3 regions of the Shewanella sp. Shew256 genome follow, and region 2 is predicted to be linked to each of the others. Evidence: predicted binding sites of a transcription regulator. Region 2 holds the regulator's gene; each other region holds the start of a gene.
What was found. The regulator ArgR, encoded in region 2, controls arginine synthesis, uptake and breakdown. The targets are predictions, from matches to a motif close to ANTGAATANNTATTCANT.
Positions count from the first base shown of each region.

Region 1: argC (N-acetyl-gamma-glutamyl-phosphate reductase) is a predicted target of ArgR. The motif match lies at 1,791-1,808, and genes of this name have one in related genera.
Region 3: argA (amino-acid N-acetyltransferase) is a predicted target of ArgR. The motif match lies at 3,043-3,060, and genes of this name have one in related genera.

Region 1 is NZ_NAJR01000009.1:2,122-7,185, reverse strand. Features, by position in the region: gene argB (acetylglutamate kinase) at 1-547, opposite strand, end outside; gene argC (N-acetyl-gamma-glutamyl-phosphate reductase) at 579-1,559, opposite strand; gene ppc (phosphoenolpyruvate carboxylase) at 2,225-4,894, shown strand; gene B5P39_RS15870 (DUF1439 domain-containing protein) at 4,894-5,064, shown strand, end outside.
Region 2 is NZ_NAJR01000001.1:257,621-262,684, forward strand. Features, by position in the region: gene B5P39_RS01130 (Dyp-type peroxidase) at 1-528, shown strand, start outside; gene B5P39_RS01135 (LysR family transcriptional regulator) at 593-1,495, opposite strand; gene B5P39_RS01140 (NAD(P)-dependent oxidoreductase) at 1,615-2,247, shown strand; gene argR (transcriptional regulator ArgR) at 2,369-2,839, opposite strand; gene mdh (malate dehydrogenase) at 3,129-4,064, shown strand; gene B5P39_RS01155 (thiol-disulfide oxidoreductase DCC family protein) at 4,160-4,549, opposite strand; gene folM (dihydromonapterin reductase) at 4,761-5,064, shown strand, end outside.
Region 3 is NZ_NAJR01000009.1:144,699-149,762, reverse strand. Features, by position in the region: gene rarD (EamA family transporter RarD) at 76-963, shown strand; gene B5P39_RS16525 (PH domain-containing protein) at 1,022-1,540, opposite strand; gene argA (amino-acid N-acetyltransferase) at 1,644-2,963, opposite strand; gene rpmG (50S ribosomal protein L33) at 3,286-3,459, opposite strand; gene rpmB (50S ribosomal protein L28) at 3,466-3,702, opposite strand; gene radC (RadC family protein) at 3,825-4,502, opposite strand; gene coaBC (bifunctional phosphopantothenoylcysteine decarboxylase/phosphopantothenate--cysteine ligase CoaBC) at 4,624-5,064, shown strand, end outside.

The DNA of each region.
Region 1 (5,064 bases), on a different contig from region 2:
CCGATAGCAGCACCAACTTGCCACCGACCAACTTAGCTAATACCGTCGCCGCTTGGTCGGCGTTCACGTTCAGCATTTGGCCATCGTCCATCATGGCAATCGAGCTACAAATCGGCATCCAACCTTGGGACAGAATAAACTTGAGGTAAGTGGCGTCTTTAGGAGAAACCTCGCCCACTAACCCTAAACGCTCATCTTTGATCTTGGCCGATACTGTGTTGCCATCGGCTAAGCTCATGCCAACGCTCACAATCCCGGCTTTAGTCGCTGCGCCTTGGAGGATCTTGTTTGATGTTCCGGCCAATGCACCGGCAATAATCGGCATTTGCTCCGGCGGAGTGACCCGCAAGCCTTCTAGCTTGACGGTTTCCATGCCGTTTGCGGCTAATTGCTCGTCGACCAAACAGCCGCCGCCATGCACCATCAGCACTTGCTGACCATTGGCGATCATTGCTGCTGCGGTATCCATTAAACGCGCCATCCCCATTTCACACTGCAGCAGGGCGCCGCCGACTTTAAGAACTAATACTGAGTTGTTGGTAGACATCTTGACGACTCTCTTAAATAAGGATGAACGGTTAAAGGTTAAAGTGAATCTTTATGCATTGCAGGGCTTGGCTCGCCGCGCCTTTCATCAAATTGTCGATGGCACTGGCAACTACTAAGTAGCCACTGTTCTCATCAAACTTCCAACCTAAGTGGCAATTCGGAGTCAGCACCACATCATCCACCTTCGGGAACTGGTTCTGTTTCACTGTCACCAGCGCAGCTTGGTCATAAACACTGTATGCCGCAGCCACATCGGCGGTGGTGGTGCCCGGTTTTAGCTGAACCGTGATGGTCGCTAAAATGCCGCGCTTGAAGTTGCCAAGGTGCGGCGTGAAGATCACCTCTTGCCCCAGTTGAGTGGCAATCTCGGGTTGATGTCTGTGGCCTAATACGCCGTAGGGTGTAAGGCTCACTTCGCAAAAACTGGTATGCAGCTGCGCCTTACGACCCGCGCCCGTCACACCACTAACCGCATTGATCACTGGATAGGCTGACGTCAGTAAATTCTTTAATGGTTTCAATGCTGTTAATGATGCTGTTGGGTAACAACCTGGCACAGCAATCATCTTAGTCGCGGCGACGTCTTTAGCATTCCACTCGGCTAGACCATAGACAGCCTTGGCCAACACTTCGGGATATTCATGCTCAAAACCGTACCACTTAGGGTACTGCGCCACATCGCTGAAACGATAGGCACCGCTTAAGTCAAACACGGCTAAACCTTGGTTGTAGAACCAAGCCGCTAAATGCAAACTCACCGAATGCTCGGTCGCTAACACCACGGCATCCGCCTCGGCGACGATCTTCGCCTTCGCTTCTTCAGTCAGTGGTGACAGCGCTAAGTCAATGTGGCTGTAGACAGGGTACAAATCTGCTAAAGCTCTACCTTTATCTAAACTATTTTCAGAGACATACAGGCCTTGAATCGATAATTCAGACTCCGCATGGACTAAAGCTGTTAGTTGTGCGCCTGTGTAACCACTGGCACCGATAATGGCGATGTTTTTCATATGTATTTTTATAAACCGAATCAAAGAGACTTAAAGAATAGATGAATAGCGTACACGCACCAGCGTATATCTATGATGACAAGACTATCGTCGTAGGAAATCGTAATGGGTCGTTATTTTATTCACTGACGGCTTAACGCTATACATCATGATATTTACTCTACAGGTCACAAGGGGTGACTCATCTCAACTGCTGGCTAGACTACCACAAAGATCTATTTATGCAATATATGTGAATATATATTTTTATTAAATTTTGCCTTTTATCTGCATTCAAGCACGCTGAGCAAATAACACCATACTTCACTAACTGCTTAATAACTCAGTTATCTATGGATGAAAGACTCAAAAATCAGTCCTTTTTATTAACACCGAAGACACATACCCGCAAAACCGAAAATGATGCAGTTCATATTCACTTCCACTAAACATAATAAAATATTGCGTCAGCTCGCATTTATATTGAATATTCTTCAACAATTATCGTGATTAGTTGCATATCAGATAAGCCAGTCGTATAAGTTATAAGTTCTGCTGTTGACCATTGCCCTCAGTGGTGGGTATTGTGCTAGCGGGCTATATACCCAAGCGACCTGAAGACTCTCATCACCTACAGGTTGTTTGGGTATATTGCGGATTTTTATATTTTTCAATTCGGAGTAACTATGGCAGGTAATGTGGCAGACAATGTGACCGACATGTATGCGTCGTTAAGATCGAACGTGAGTATGTTAGGGCAAATCTTGGGCGATACGATGCGCACCCACCTCGGTGATTCTTTCCTCGAGAAGGTTGAGCAAATTCGTAAACTCGCAAAAGATTCCCGCCGTGGCGATGAAGCAGCACGGGAGCAAATGCTAGAACTGCTCACCGCGCTCCCCGATGAAGAGTTAGTGCCTTTTGCTAAAGCCTTTAACCAATTCCTCAACTTAGCAAACTTATCCGAACAATTTCATACTATTAGCCGTAACTGCGATGAGCTGGTTTGCGTACCGGATCCAGTCGAACAGTTGCTTGGCCGCATGCTGAATGGCCGTATCGATCAAACCAAGATGTTGGATTGCTTAAAAACGCTGGATATCGACTTAGTCCTCACCGCGCATCCAACGGAAATCTCTCGCCGCACACTGATCCAAAAATATGCTGCGATTGTGGATTGCCTCGCCGAGCAAGAAAACAATCAACTGTCCGACAGAGAGCGCCGCCAAATTAACCTGCGTCTGCGTCAGTTAATCGCCCAGATCTGGCACACCAATGAAATTCGCCGTGAACGCCCAACACCAGTGGATGAAGCCCGCTGGGGATTATCGACGATTGAAGAATCCCTCTGGCATGCCGTCCCCGACTTTTTAAGGCAACTCAACGATCAAGTGCAAGATCGCACAGGCCAGCAATTGCCTATCGATATCGCACCAGTGCGTTTCTCAAGCTGGATGGGTGGCGATCGCGACGGCAACCCCTTTGTGACCGCTAAAGTCACCCAAGAAGTGCTAGATCGTAATCGCCATGCCGCCGCCCGTTTATTCCTCAAGGATATTGTGTTACTGGTTGGTGAGTTATCGATGGAAGAAGCCAACAGCGAGCTGATGGCGTTTACCAACAATAGCTGTGAACCCTATCGTTTTGTGCTGCGCTCATTAAGACAAAAACTGCGCGACACCATAGATTACTTAAACGCCCGCATCGAAGGCCACAATCCAGAAGTGGATAAATCGACGCTGATTTGGCAAGAAAGCGACCTGAAAGCGCCGCTAGAGATGCTGTATAAGAGTTTATGTGACTGCGGCATGCGTTTGATTGCTAACGGTTTACTGCTCGACATTCTGCGCCGACTCGCTTGTTTTGGCATCCATATGTTAAGGCTCGACATCCGCCAAGACGCAGGCCGTCACTGCGATGTCCTTGCAGAGTTAACCCGCTATCTAGGTATGGGTGACTTTAACCATTGGGATGAAACTGAAAAACAAGCCTTCTTACTGCGTGAACTCAGTAACCGTCGTCCGCTGATCCCAAGCAACTGGCAACCTTCCGCCGACGTAGCCGAAGTGCTTAACACATGCCGCTTAATTGCTAAGCATCCGGCGAAGGCGTTGGGCTCCTATGTGATCTCGATGGCGAGTAAGCCTTCAGATGTATTAACCGTATTATTGCTGCTCAAAGAAACCGGCTGTACTCACCCAATGCGCGTTGTGCCGCTATTTGAAACTTTAAGCGACTTAAATAACGCCGCCGAGTGTATTACCGCACTGCTCGATATCGACTGGTATCGTGGTTACACCAAAGGCATGCAAGAGGTGATGATCGGCTATTCTGACTCGGCCAAAGACGCGGGTGTAATGGCAGCCGCTTGGGCACAATACCGTGCTCAGGAACAGTTAGTCGCAGTTTGTAAACAGGCTGGCGTTAAGCTGACGCTGTTCCATGGGCGTGGTGGCAGTATTGGTCGTGGCGGCGGCCCAGCTCACAAAGCGATTCTGTCGCAACCGCCCGGCTCTGTTGATGGTCGTATTCGCGTCACCGAGCAAGGTGAGATGATCCGCTTTAAGTTCGGCCTGCCTAAATTGGCGGTACAAAGCTTAGCCCTGTACACCTCAGCGGTGTTAGAAGCGACCTTGCTTCCGCCGCCCGAGCCTAAGCAGGAATGGCGCAATTGTATGGAGCGAATTGCGGAGGAGTCAGTGAGTGCTTACCGCGGTATTGTCCGTGAAGAGCCTGATTTTGTGCCTTATTTCCGTGCAGCCACACCGGAAGTTGAACTGGGCAAACTACCATTAGGTAGTCGCCCAGCCAAACGCCGTGTCGATGGTGGTATCGAGAGCTTACGTGCCATTCCTTGGATTTTTGCTTGGTCACAAAACCGCTTAATGTTGCCAGCATGGCTCGGCGCTGGTGAAGCATTACAGGCTGCCTGCCAACGTGGCGAAATGGGCTTGCTACAGGATATGGAGCGCGAATGGCCCTTCTTTAGCACACGGATTTCCATGCTGGAGATGGTATACGCCAAGGCAGAACCTAACTTGGCGCGTTACTATGAAAGCTGCTTAGTACCGACCAATCTACATCACTTAGGCGAAACTTTACGCCAGCGTTTAGATCTCGGCATTAAAGTGGTGCTGGAGCTAACTAAATCGGATACCTTAATGGCGCATACCCCCTGGAATCGCGAATCAGTTAAACTGCGCAATCCCTATATCGATCCATTAAACTTCCTGCAGACCGAGTTATTGGCTCGTACCCGCAAGGAAACAACCGAAGCTCCCGCTTCCGAACACGTGCAGCTCGCCTTAATGCTGACGATTGCCGGTGTCGCAGCGGGCATGAGAAACACAGGTTAATGAAAAAACTCACGCTTAGCCTTTGCTTGGGATTATCTGTACTGCTTAGCGGCTGCGTCACGCAGTACAGTATCAGCGAGCATGAAATGGAGCAGTATCTCAGCAAAGAGATCCATTTTGAGGTGAAACAAGGTAATCAACTGGTGGGCGCGCAAGTGCGCATTAACCGC
Region 2 (5,064 bases):
GGCTTTAGATTTATGGATAGTCGCGACTTAACGGGCTTTGTCGATGGCACCGAAAACCCGAAAGGGCGTCATCGCCAAGAGGTCGCCTTGGTTGGGGATGAAGACCCTGAATTTAAGGGCGGCAGCTATATTCACGTACAAAAGTACGCCCACAACTTGAGTAAGTGGCATAGATTACCGCTTAAAAAGCAAGAAGATATTATCGGTCGTACCAAGCAAGACAACATCGAATACGAGTCGGAAGATAAGCCATTAACCAGCCATATCAAGCGGGTAAACCTCAAGGATGAAAACGGTAAATCCATCGAGATTTTGCGCCAGAGCATGCCTTACGGCTCGCTCAAGGAGCAAGGGTTGATGTTTATTTCAACCTGTCGTACGCCGGATCACTTCGAGAAGATGCTCCATAGCATGGTGTTTGGCGATGGTGCGGGTAATCACGATCACTTGATGCACTTCACCAGTGCGTTAACTGGCTCGTCGTTTTTCGCCCCAAGCTTAGATTTTTTGATGCAATTCGATAATTAACTCTTCGCAAATCGCGACTAAACGCACTGAGCCTTAAAGCCTCAGTGCGTTTTTGTTTGTGGGCTTAACTCGCCGCTGTCCACTTATTGATATCGAGCTGCCATTGCTGAGCGGTAAAATCGATAAAGGCGCGCACTAGCGCTTGTTGGTAGCTGCGAGATAAGTACACGGCCCAGAGGGTTTGGCCTGGCGCCGTGTATTCGGGGAGCACTTCTTGCAGTTGACCGCTGGCCAGATATTGATTAGCTAAGTCACAGGGCAAGTAGGCAATGCCATGCCCACGCAATGCGGCGCTGACCAGCACTCCCATTTCATTGGCCATCAGATTCCCCATAGGTTTAATCAGCTCACTCTGTTGCTCCTTGAGTAGCTGCCAATGTTGCTGCGAACTATGGATAAGGCAATTATGGCTGAGCAGATCGTTAGGGAGGGTTAACGGCTCGGCTTGAGCCAAGTAACTGGGCGCAGCACATAAAACGGCATCAATGCTCATCAGTTTACGGGCGATTAGATTCTCATCTGGCTGCTCGGTATAGCGCAGTGCTACGTCCACCCGCTCATCCACCAACTGGGCAAAACTGTCCGACATTAACAGCTGAATATTGACCTTAGGATGCAATTTTATAAAGCGATCGACCACATCAAACAGACTGTGCTGCCCAAGTCCGACGGGTGTGGCAATACGAATACTGCCGACTAATTCAGTGTTATGACTATGGGCGCGGCTTTCCATTGCGGCGACTTCACTGAGCACCCGCTGACAATATTGCAGGGCTTCTTCACCCTGCAAGGTCAGGCTAACGCTGCGGGTGGTGCGGTGTAGCAGGCGTAAACTGAGCCACTGCTCAATTTCTTGAATATGGCGAGAAACCTGTAAACGACTGAGATCGAGGTGTTCTGCGGCCTTAGTAAAGCTGCCACAGTTAGCCACTTCGATAAAGCTACGCATAGCGGCGATTTTATCCATATATAATTACACCAATTAGTATCTCAATCTGAAACAATCCTGCTCATTTATCGATATTTATCACGCTAAGTATCGCAAGTAAACTGGTCTCAATTTAAATCAGCAGTGAGACTTATCAAATGAAAATTGCAGTATTAGGTGCATCGGGTTGGATTGGCGGAACCATTTTAAATGAAGCCTTAAGCCGTGGTCATGACGTCGTTGCCTTAGTGCGTGACCCAAGCAAGCTTGGTGAAACGGCGGCAGAAGTGCGTAGTGTTGACCTGATTCAGCCATTAACCGCTGAAACCTTTGCAGGCGTGGATGTGTTAATTGCTTCAGTGGGCGGCCGCGCCGAGCAGAATCACGGCTTAGTGGCGAAAACAGTTAATAATCTATTAGCCGTATTGCCACAGGCTAAAGTGCCACGTTTATTGTGGGTCGGTGGGGCAGGTAGTCTAGAAGTGGCACCGGGAGTAACTTTGGTTTCAAGCCCAGATTTCCCGTCTGCCTATAAGGATGAAGCTCTGGCTCAAGGTGAAGCATTAAAGGCATTTCGCGCCGCCAACACCACTGTTAACTGGACTTTTGTCAGCCCAGCGGCAGAGATCTACCCTGGTGCAAGCGAAGGCTCTTACCGTTTAGGTGGCGATAGTTTCTTTACCGATGCAAATGGCCGTAGCCGGATTTCGGTGAGTGATTACGCCAAAGCCATGCTCGATGAAGCAGAAAAAGCGGCGCATCCCAATCAAAGGATCAGTGTGGCTTACTAAAGCTGAGGAGATTCGGCTAAATACTGTAACGTAAGTGGGACACAAGCCCTGAAATTAGGGTAATCCTGGACTGAAAAGCGTACAGTGGAAATAGAACAGGTCAGCAAGCTGACCTGTTTTTTTATTCTGCGTAGTTGAATAAAGATTTGATGGTTTCCAAGGTATCGGCGATATCTTGAATGCTAGATGGACAAATAAAGATAGTATCGTCACCCGCAATGGTTCCCAAAATCCCTTCAGGTTTACCGATGGAGTCTAACAAACGAGCAATTAATTGTGCGGCGCCTGGGCTAGTGCGGACAACAATCATCGCTTGGTTATGGTCAACATCGAGTACTAAATTCTTTAACGGGCTGCCCGCAGTGGGCACGCCTAATTCGGCAGGTAAGCAATAAACCATCTCCTGCTTAGCGTTGCGGGTGCGCACGGCACCGAACTTGCTGAGCATACGAGACACTTTAGATTGGTTTATATTAGTAAAGCCTTCTGCTTGCAAGGCGGTGACGATTTCACTCTGGGAGCCAAAGCGCTCCTCTTTTAAAATCGCCTTAAAAATTCTAACAAGGTCATCCTGATTCTTGGTCGTTTGCATAGTCTTATTCTTTATTCAAAAAAACAGGCTTATTCTGAATAGTTTTGGTTAAACTGTCAACAAATAACCACAATGACTGAATAAAAATGCAATTAACTCAATTTATGCTAATTCATTTATAAATGTATTTGTTGAACTAGAGTAAATATTCAACATTGCAACGCGCTGTTTTAGTAAATCTTTGAATCAACGACTAAGGGATAATTGAAATTAGCGTGACATTCCAGTAATGTGACGCCAACGCAAATTAGATCCATGTCACAATATCCGAGAAATAACGGAGATAACTATGAAAGTTGCTGTACTTGGTGCTGCTGGTGGTATCGGCCAGGCTCTTGCCCTACTGTTAAAAACTCAATTACCTGCGGGTTCTCAACTGTCTCTATACGATATCGCACCGGTAACTCCGGGTGTTGCGGTTGACTTGAGCCATATCCCAACTGCGGTTGAAATCAAAGGTTTTGCTGGTGAAGATCCAACGCCTGCCCTCGTGGGTGCTGACGTTGTGCTTATCTCTGCTGGCGTTGCACGTAAACCTGGTATGGATCGTTCAGATCTGTTCAATATCAACGCAGGTATCGTTCGCAACCTGATCGAGAAAGTGGCTGTTACTTGCCCTAAAGCGCTCGTGGGTATTATCACTAACCCAGTAAACACTACAGTTGCTATTGCTGCTGAAGTGCTGAAAAAAGCAGGTGTTTACGATAAGAACCGTTTATTCGGCGTGACCACTCTGGACGTTATCCGTTCTGAGACTTTCATCGCTGAATTAAAAGGCTTAAACGTTGCTGACGTTAAAATCAACGTGATCGGCGGCCACAGTGGCGTGACTATTCTGCCATTACTGTCTCAAGTTGAAGGCGTGACTTTCTCTGATGAAGAAGTGGCTTCTTTAACTAAACGTATCCAAAACGCGGGTACTGAAGTGGTTGAAGCTAAAGCCGGTGGCGGCAGCGCGACGCTGTCTATGGGTCAAGCGGCATGCCGTTTCGGTATGTCTCTGGTTCGTGGTCTGCAAGGCGAAGCTAACATCGTTGAATGTGCTTACGTTGACGGCGGCAGCGAGCACGCTGAATTCTTCGCTCAACCAGTATTGTTAGGCAAAAACGGTATCGAAAAAGTACTGCCTTACGGTGAAGTGAGCGCATTCGAAGCTAACGCCCGTGATTCTATGTTAGATACGCTGAAAGGCGATATCAAACTAGGCGTTGATTTCGTTAAGTAATTCTTCTGAATTATGAGAAAACGGAGCCGAATGGCTCCGTTTTTTTATGCTTTAAACTTTGTTCTCTAAACAGGGGTTCTTAATCTTGAGTCTCGCTACTTAGGCAGTTGGCATTGGCTGTCGCAGCGGGCTTTACCCGTCAGTAGATAGGAAATACGGTATCTGTGCTTGGCGAATCTCAGGTAGCACCAATCCGCGATAGGTTTGATAAGCGGTAAGCGTAGCGCTTGTACCCAAGGGCGAGTGCCTGTTAGCGCCCATGCTTTGCAGGTGACATCGAGTCCGAGCAGCACTTGGCCGGAGGCGGTTTCGCCATGGAGAATGGTATTGGCGTAGTCTTTATCGATATAGCTGAATCTTGAGCTGAAATTGTCAGCATTAAGATCCACCAGTTCAATTCTGTCGTGGGGATCGCGCGCTTTGAGTTGGTGCATTTCGGCGCTACATAATGGGCAATTGCCATCGAAAAAAATCCGCAGTTCCATTAGGTCTACCTCTTACTGTGTGTCCCTGAGTATACGCAGTTGTCAGGCATTTAGATCGACATGTTTACGGTTTTAATTGTTATACACTCTTGGCTAGAGGCATTAAGCTATTGCGATGAGTGACGTGATTGTGTGATTACGTGATTGTGCGATTAACAATCTGCCAAATGCGTTTGCTTTTAATCAGTGCTTGGCAAATAACAGGATGGATATGACAGCTCCCATTATTATCACTGGCGTGGGTAAACGTATTGGTTACGCCCTCGCGAAACACTTGCTCGCCCAAGGGCACAAGGTGATTGGCACCTATCGCAGCCATTATCCCAGCATCGATGAGTTGCAGTCTTTGGGCGCGACCTTAATCCAATGCGACTTTTACGATAATGCGCAGCTCCAAACCCTGATTGAGCAATTGAGCCAATACCCCAAAATCCGCGCTATTATCCATAATGCCTCTGACTGGTTGCCAGACAACAGCCCAAGCCTTGCCCCCCATGAGGTGATGCAGCGCATGA
Region 3 (5,064 bases), on a different contig from region 2:
GGCTGGCGCACACACCTTGAGTCAATTCCCATAGCCTCCTACAATCGCCGTCCTGTTGTCCTTCGAAGATGTCTCATGCCTGATACTGAATACCGCAAAGGGATCCTACTTGCCGTCAGTGCTTACTGTATGTGGGGATTTGCGCCCTTATATTTCAAACTACTCCACCATGTTTCGGCGACCGAAATTTTACTGCATAGGGTGATCTGGTCATTTGTGTTTATGGTGATCATCATGCTGTTTATCGGTGGCTTTGGAAAGCTGCGTCAACTGTTTAAACAACCAAAGCAGTTATTCGTGCTCACCATCACATCCCTGCTGATTGCCGCCAACTGGTTGATTTTTATCTGGGCCGTGAATAACGATCATATGCTCGATGCCAGCTTAGGTTACTTTATTAACCCCCTACTGAATGTGCTGCTCGGCATGCTGTTTTTGGGTGAAAGATTACGTAAGTTGCAATGGTTTGCCGTCGCGCTGGCGAGTGCAGGCGTGCTTATTCAGTTGATTTCATTCGGTTCTATTCCCATTGTCTCCCTCGCCTTAGCGGGCACCTTCGGGGTGTATGCGCTGCTGCGTAAAAAGGTCAATGTGGATGCTAAATCGGGTCTGTTAGTCGAAACCGCCATTCTGCTACCGGTCGCATTGGTTTATCTGGTCGCGACTTTAGATAGCGCCACAGCGAATATGCTCACCAACGATTGGCACCTTAATTTGTTGTTGATGGCAGCGGGGATTGTTACCACGATTCCACTATTGTGTTTTGCCGGTGCAGCGGTACGTATTCCATTGTCTATGCTCGGCTTTTTCCAATATATCGGCCCGAGTATTATGTTTATCCTCGCGGTAACCTTATTCAATGAACCCTTCGATGCCGAGAAGAGCATCACCTTTGGCTTTATCTGGAGCGCCCTGTTGGTGTTCACATTCGATATGGCCTATAAACGCAAAACGGCGCAATAACATCACGCCGCAGCCGACAGTTGCAAAAATAGTGGTTAAGTGAGCATGTACTTAACAGCTATTTTTGTAGCTGGGTAATAAACCTTTCGCCCTCGGGCACAGACAAAAGCAGATTGTAGCCTCGCGTCGTTGGCACTAGCACTAGTTCGGATTTATCCGTCACAGCCACAAATGCCTTACCCTTCCCTTTTAGATTAAACCAGCCGAGTTGAAATCCTGGCATACCGATACCATTGGTTTTAAAGCTAGGTGCTAAATCCGCCTCCTGCTTCAAATCGATAATGCGCGCCTGTTCGACCAGCAGCTCTGAGCGTACTAACTGCACTTTATAGAAGGGAATATCGAGTTTTAGCTCGGTGTCGGTTAATGCGATTTCAGCATTATGGGATTGATAAAACACCCAAGAAAATCCGCCAATCATCACTAACAAGATGCCTAAGCTCGCCGATTTCGCCACTTTCGGCATAGGTTTAACCCACAACATCCACAGTACGCCAGCCAAACCTAACAACAAGATAATAAAGCTTAAAATGGAGGTTTGAGTCAGAGGCGCGAGGGAGAAAAACTGAGTCACCATGGTGGGCAGTCCTTAAGGTAGAAAAGCTTAATCTGCCAACAAAGACATATTATGTCAATAAAAATGCCAGCGCTAGGCTGGCATCTTATCAAGCGTGCAAAGCTTACAGATCGAGGGCGAGAATTTTAGAGCGGCGCTGGTAGTTATACAGCTGCTTTTTCTTCTGCGGTAAGGCTTCCACATCTTCAATCACAAAGCCATGCTCTAAGAACCAGTGAATGCTGCGGGTAGTCAAGGCAAACAAACGGGAATAACCGCGGCTACGCGCCTGACCTATGATGTTTTTCAGCAGCAAACTGCCCCTATCTGCATCGCGATAATCTGGGTGCACCACCAAACAGGCAAACTCCCCGGCGTTATCCTCCTCGAAGGGATACAGGGCCGCACAGCCAATGACTAAGCCATCACGCTCAATCAACATAAACTGCTCGATCTCAATCTCAAGCTGCTCACGACTGCGGCGCACCAAAATGCCTTGTTCTTCCAAGGGGCGAATTAAGTTTAGTACGCCGCCAATATCGCTAATCGATGCGCGGCGCAGACGCTCAGCGCTTTCTGTTACGATTTGCGTACCTATGCCCTCACGGGAAAACAACTCCTGCAGCAAAGCACCGTCATCGAGATAACTGACCAAATGACAACGGGGCACACCATTGCGGCACGCATCAATACTCGCCTTGAGAAAAGCCATAGTACCCACACAGGCCGAACCTTGCTCAGCAAGCTTAGTCAGAATGTTTTGCGCGTCATTTGGCATTAATTCGGCAATCACATCGCCATTGCGATCGAGGATGCCGTTTTGCGAACTAAAGCCAATCATCTTGTCGGCCTTCAGCTTGATCGCGACTTGAGTGGCAATCTCTTCGGCGGTGAGGTTAAAACTCTCGCCAGTGACCGATGCAGCAATCGGCCCCATCAACACAATACAGTGGTTATCGAGCTGACGCTTAAGCCCTTGAGTATCGATACGGCGCACTTTGCCGCTTAAACAAAAATCCACGCCGTTATCGACCCCTAGAGGCTGGGCAATCACAAAGTTACCGCTGACTAAGTTGATTTGCGCGCCTTGCATCGGCGTATTACTGAGGCTCATCGATAAACGCGCGGTGATATCAAACTGCAATGCGCCCGCGACCTGCTTGATCACTTTAAGCGAGTCTTCATCGGTGATACGTACACCTTCGTGGTAGGCGGGTTCAATCCCATTGGCTGCCAACGCCGCATCGATTTGCGGCCTCGCGCCATACACCAACACCACTTTAATGCCTAAACTGTGCAACAGGGCCACGTCATTCAAAATGCCGCGAAATTGATTTTGTGCTAAAGCCTCGCCACCCAACATCACCACAAAGGTTTTCCCTCTATGGGCATTGACGTAAGGGGCAGAATGACGAAATCCATCAACCAGTTCAGTGGTACGCACGCGTTGTTTACACCTCATATTTGAGCTGGCAATGCCAACATGACACACCAGGAGTGAATGACTAAAACACGCGTATAGTATTGCATTTTAATTCACCAATAAAGAATTTATTCTCATTAAAATGCAGTTTTAATACAATAAAATGCTTATATTTTCAAAAAATTGCATTTTTGATGAATGATCACATTTTTTTAACTCGATATCATTTAGCTGCACTGGCCAAGTATGGGACAGATTTATCTCAACTTGATGACGAGAAGCCAAAAAAGACCAAAAAAAAGCCCCTTAGATAAGGGGCTTTTCTCGAAACACTAAACAAGGATTACTTGATTTTTGCTTCTTTGTAGATAACGTGCTGACGAATAACTGGATCAAATTTTTTGATTTCCATTTTTTCTGGCATGTTACGCTTGTTTTTTTCAGTTGTGTAGAAGTGACCAGTTTTAGCTGTAGAAACTAATTTGATCTTCTCACGATTACCTTTAGCTTTAGCCATGATCTATTACACCTTCTCGCCACGGGCACGAAGTTCAGCAACAACAACTTCAATACCTTTCTTATCGATCAGACGGATACCTTTAGTAGATACACGTAACTGTACGAAACGTTTTTCTTCTTCTAACCAGAAACGGTGGTTTTGCAGGTTAGGTAAAAAACGACGACGGGTCGCGTTTTTTGCGTGCGAACGGTTGTTACCAACCATCGGCTTCTTGCCAGTAACTTGGCATACTCTTGACATGTCAGTCTTCTCCAAAAAACAATTTTAACGCTCGAGCATTAATGTACCTCGTATGGCCGTCGCCCGAGGCACAAAGAGGGCGCATTTTATACACGATCATAGAGGTAAGATCAAGCGTTAGATTAATTAATCCAGCCTCGTTCCGCGAAGGAAACTATCTCTCGATCACCAACAACCATATGGTCCAGTAAGGATACGTCTATGGTTGCTAACGCATTTTTTAATCGCTCAGTTATTCGTCTGTCAGCCTGACTGGGCTCGGCAATACCAGACGGATGATTGTGACACACTATGACGGCAGCAGCCTTTTTCTCCAGCACTAGGCTCACCACTTCACGTGGATACACCGAAGCTGAATCTATTGTTCCGCGGAATAATTCGACGAATTGAATCACTCTATGCTGGCTATCCAGCAGCAAAATTGCGAACACTTCATAGGAGCGGTCAGCTAATTGTCTCATTAAATAATCCCGAGTTAAATCGGGATTTGTCAAAACCTGACCTCTCTGCAGGTTTTCTTGTGCCACACGCCTCGCTAATTCAGCCGCGGCTTGAAGCTGGGCGTATTTTACAGGTCCCACGCCCGGAAGTCGACACACCTGATGCTTTGGTGCGCAAAGTAAGCTTCTTAATCCACCAAATTCATGAATGAGTGAGCGTGCAAGGTCGACCGCATTCAATCCGCTCAGCCCATTTCGCAGTAAAACAGCCAGTAATTCTGCATCCGAGAGATGGGCGGCGCCTTTTACTAATAATTTATCCCGCGGGCCTTCGCCCTCGGGCCAATCCTTAATCGCCATACGACCTCCTTGTCAGCGCGAATTTTCACTTTAGACAAGTATGGACGAGTTTTTTTGAACTGGGACAGTCACGCCAATTAGTCGCTTTGTGGTATGGTTGGCGACATTATTTCAATCTCGGATGATGTCTGTGAGCCTGATAACGAAAAACGTCCTACTGGGTATTGGTGGCGGCATAGCGGCCTACAAAAGTGCGGATTTAGTGCGCCGCTTAAAAGAACGCGGCTTTGATGTGCGAGTGGTGATGAGCCAGAGCGCCATGGAATTTATTACCCCTCTCACTCTGCAAGCCTTATCAGGCCATCCCGTGGCATCAAGTTTACTCGATCCCGCTGCCGAAGCGGCAATGGGTCATATCGAGCTCGCGCGCTGGGCGGATTTAGTGATTATCGCCCCCGCCACCGCGAATTTACTGGCCCGTATCAATGCGGGCATGGCGGATGAGCTTATCACCACCACTTGTCTTGCGACCGAAGCGCCGATAGCCCTGTGTCCCGCGATGAATCAGCAGATGTATCGCAATGCAGCCACCCAAGCCAATTTAGCGAGTTTACAAGGCCGA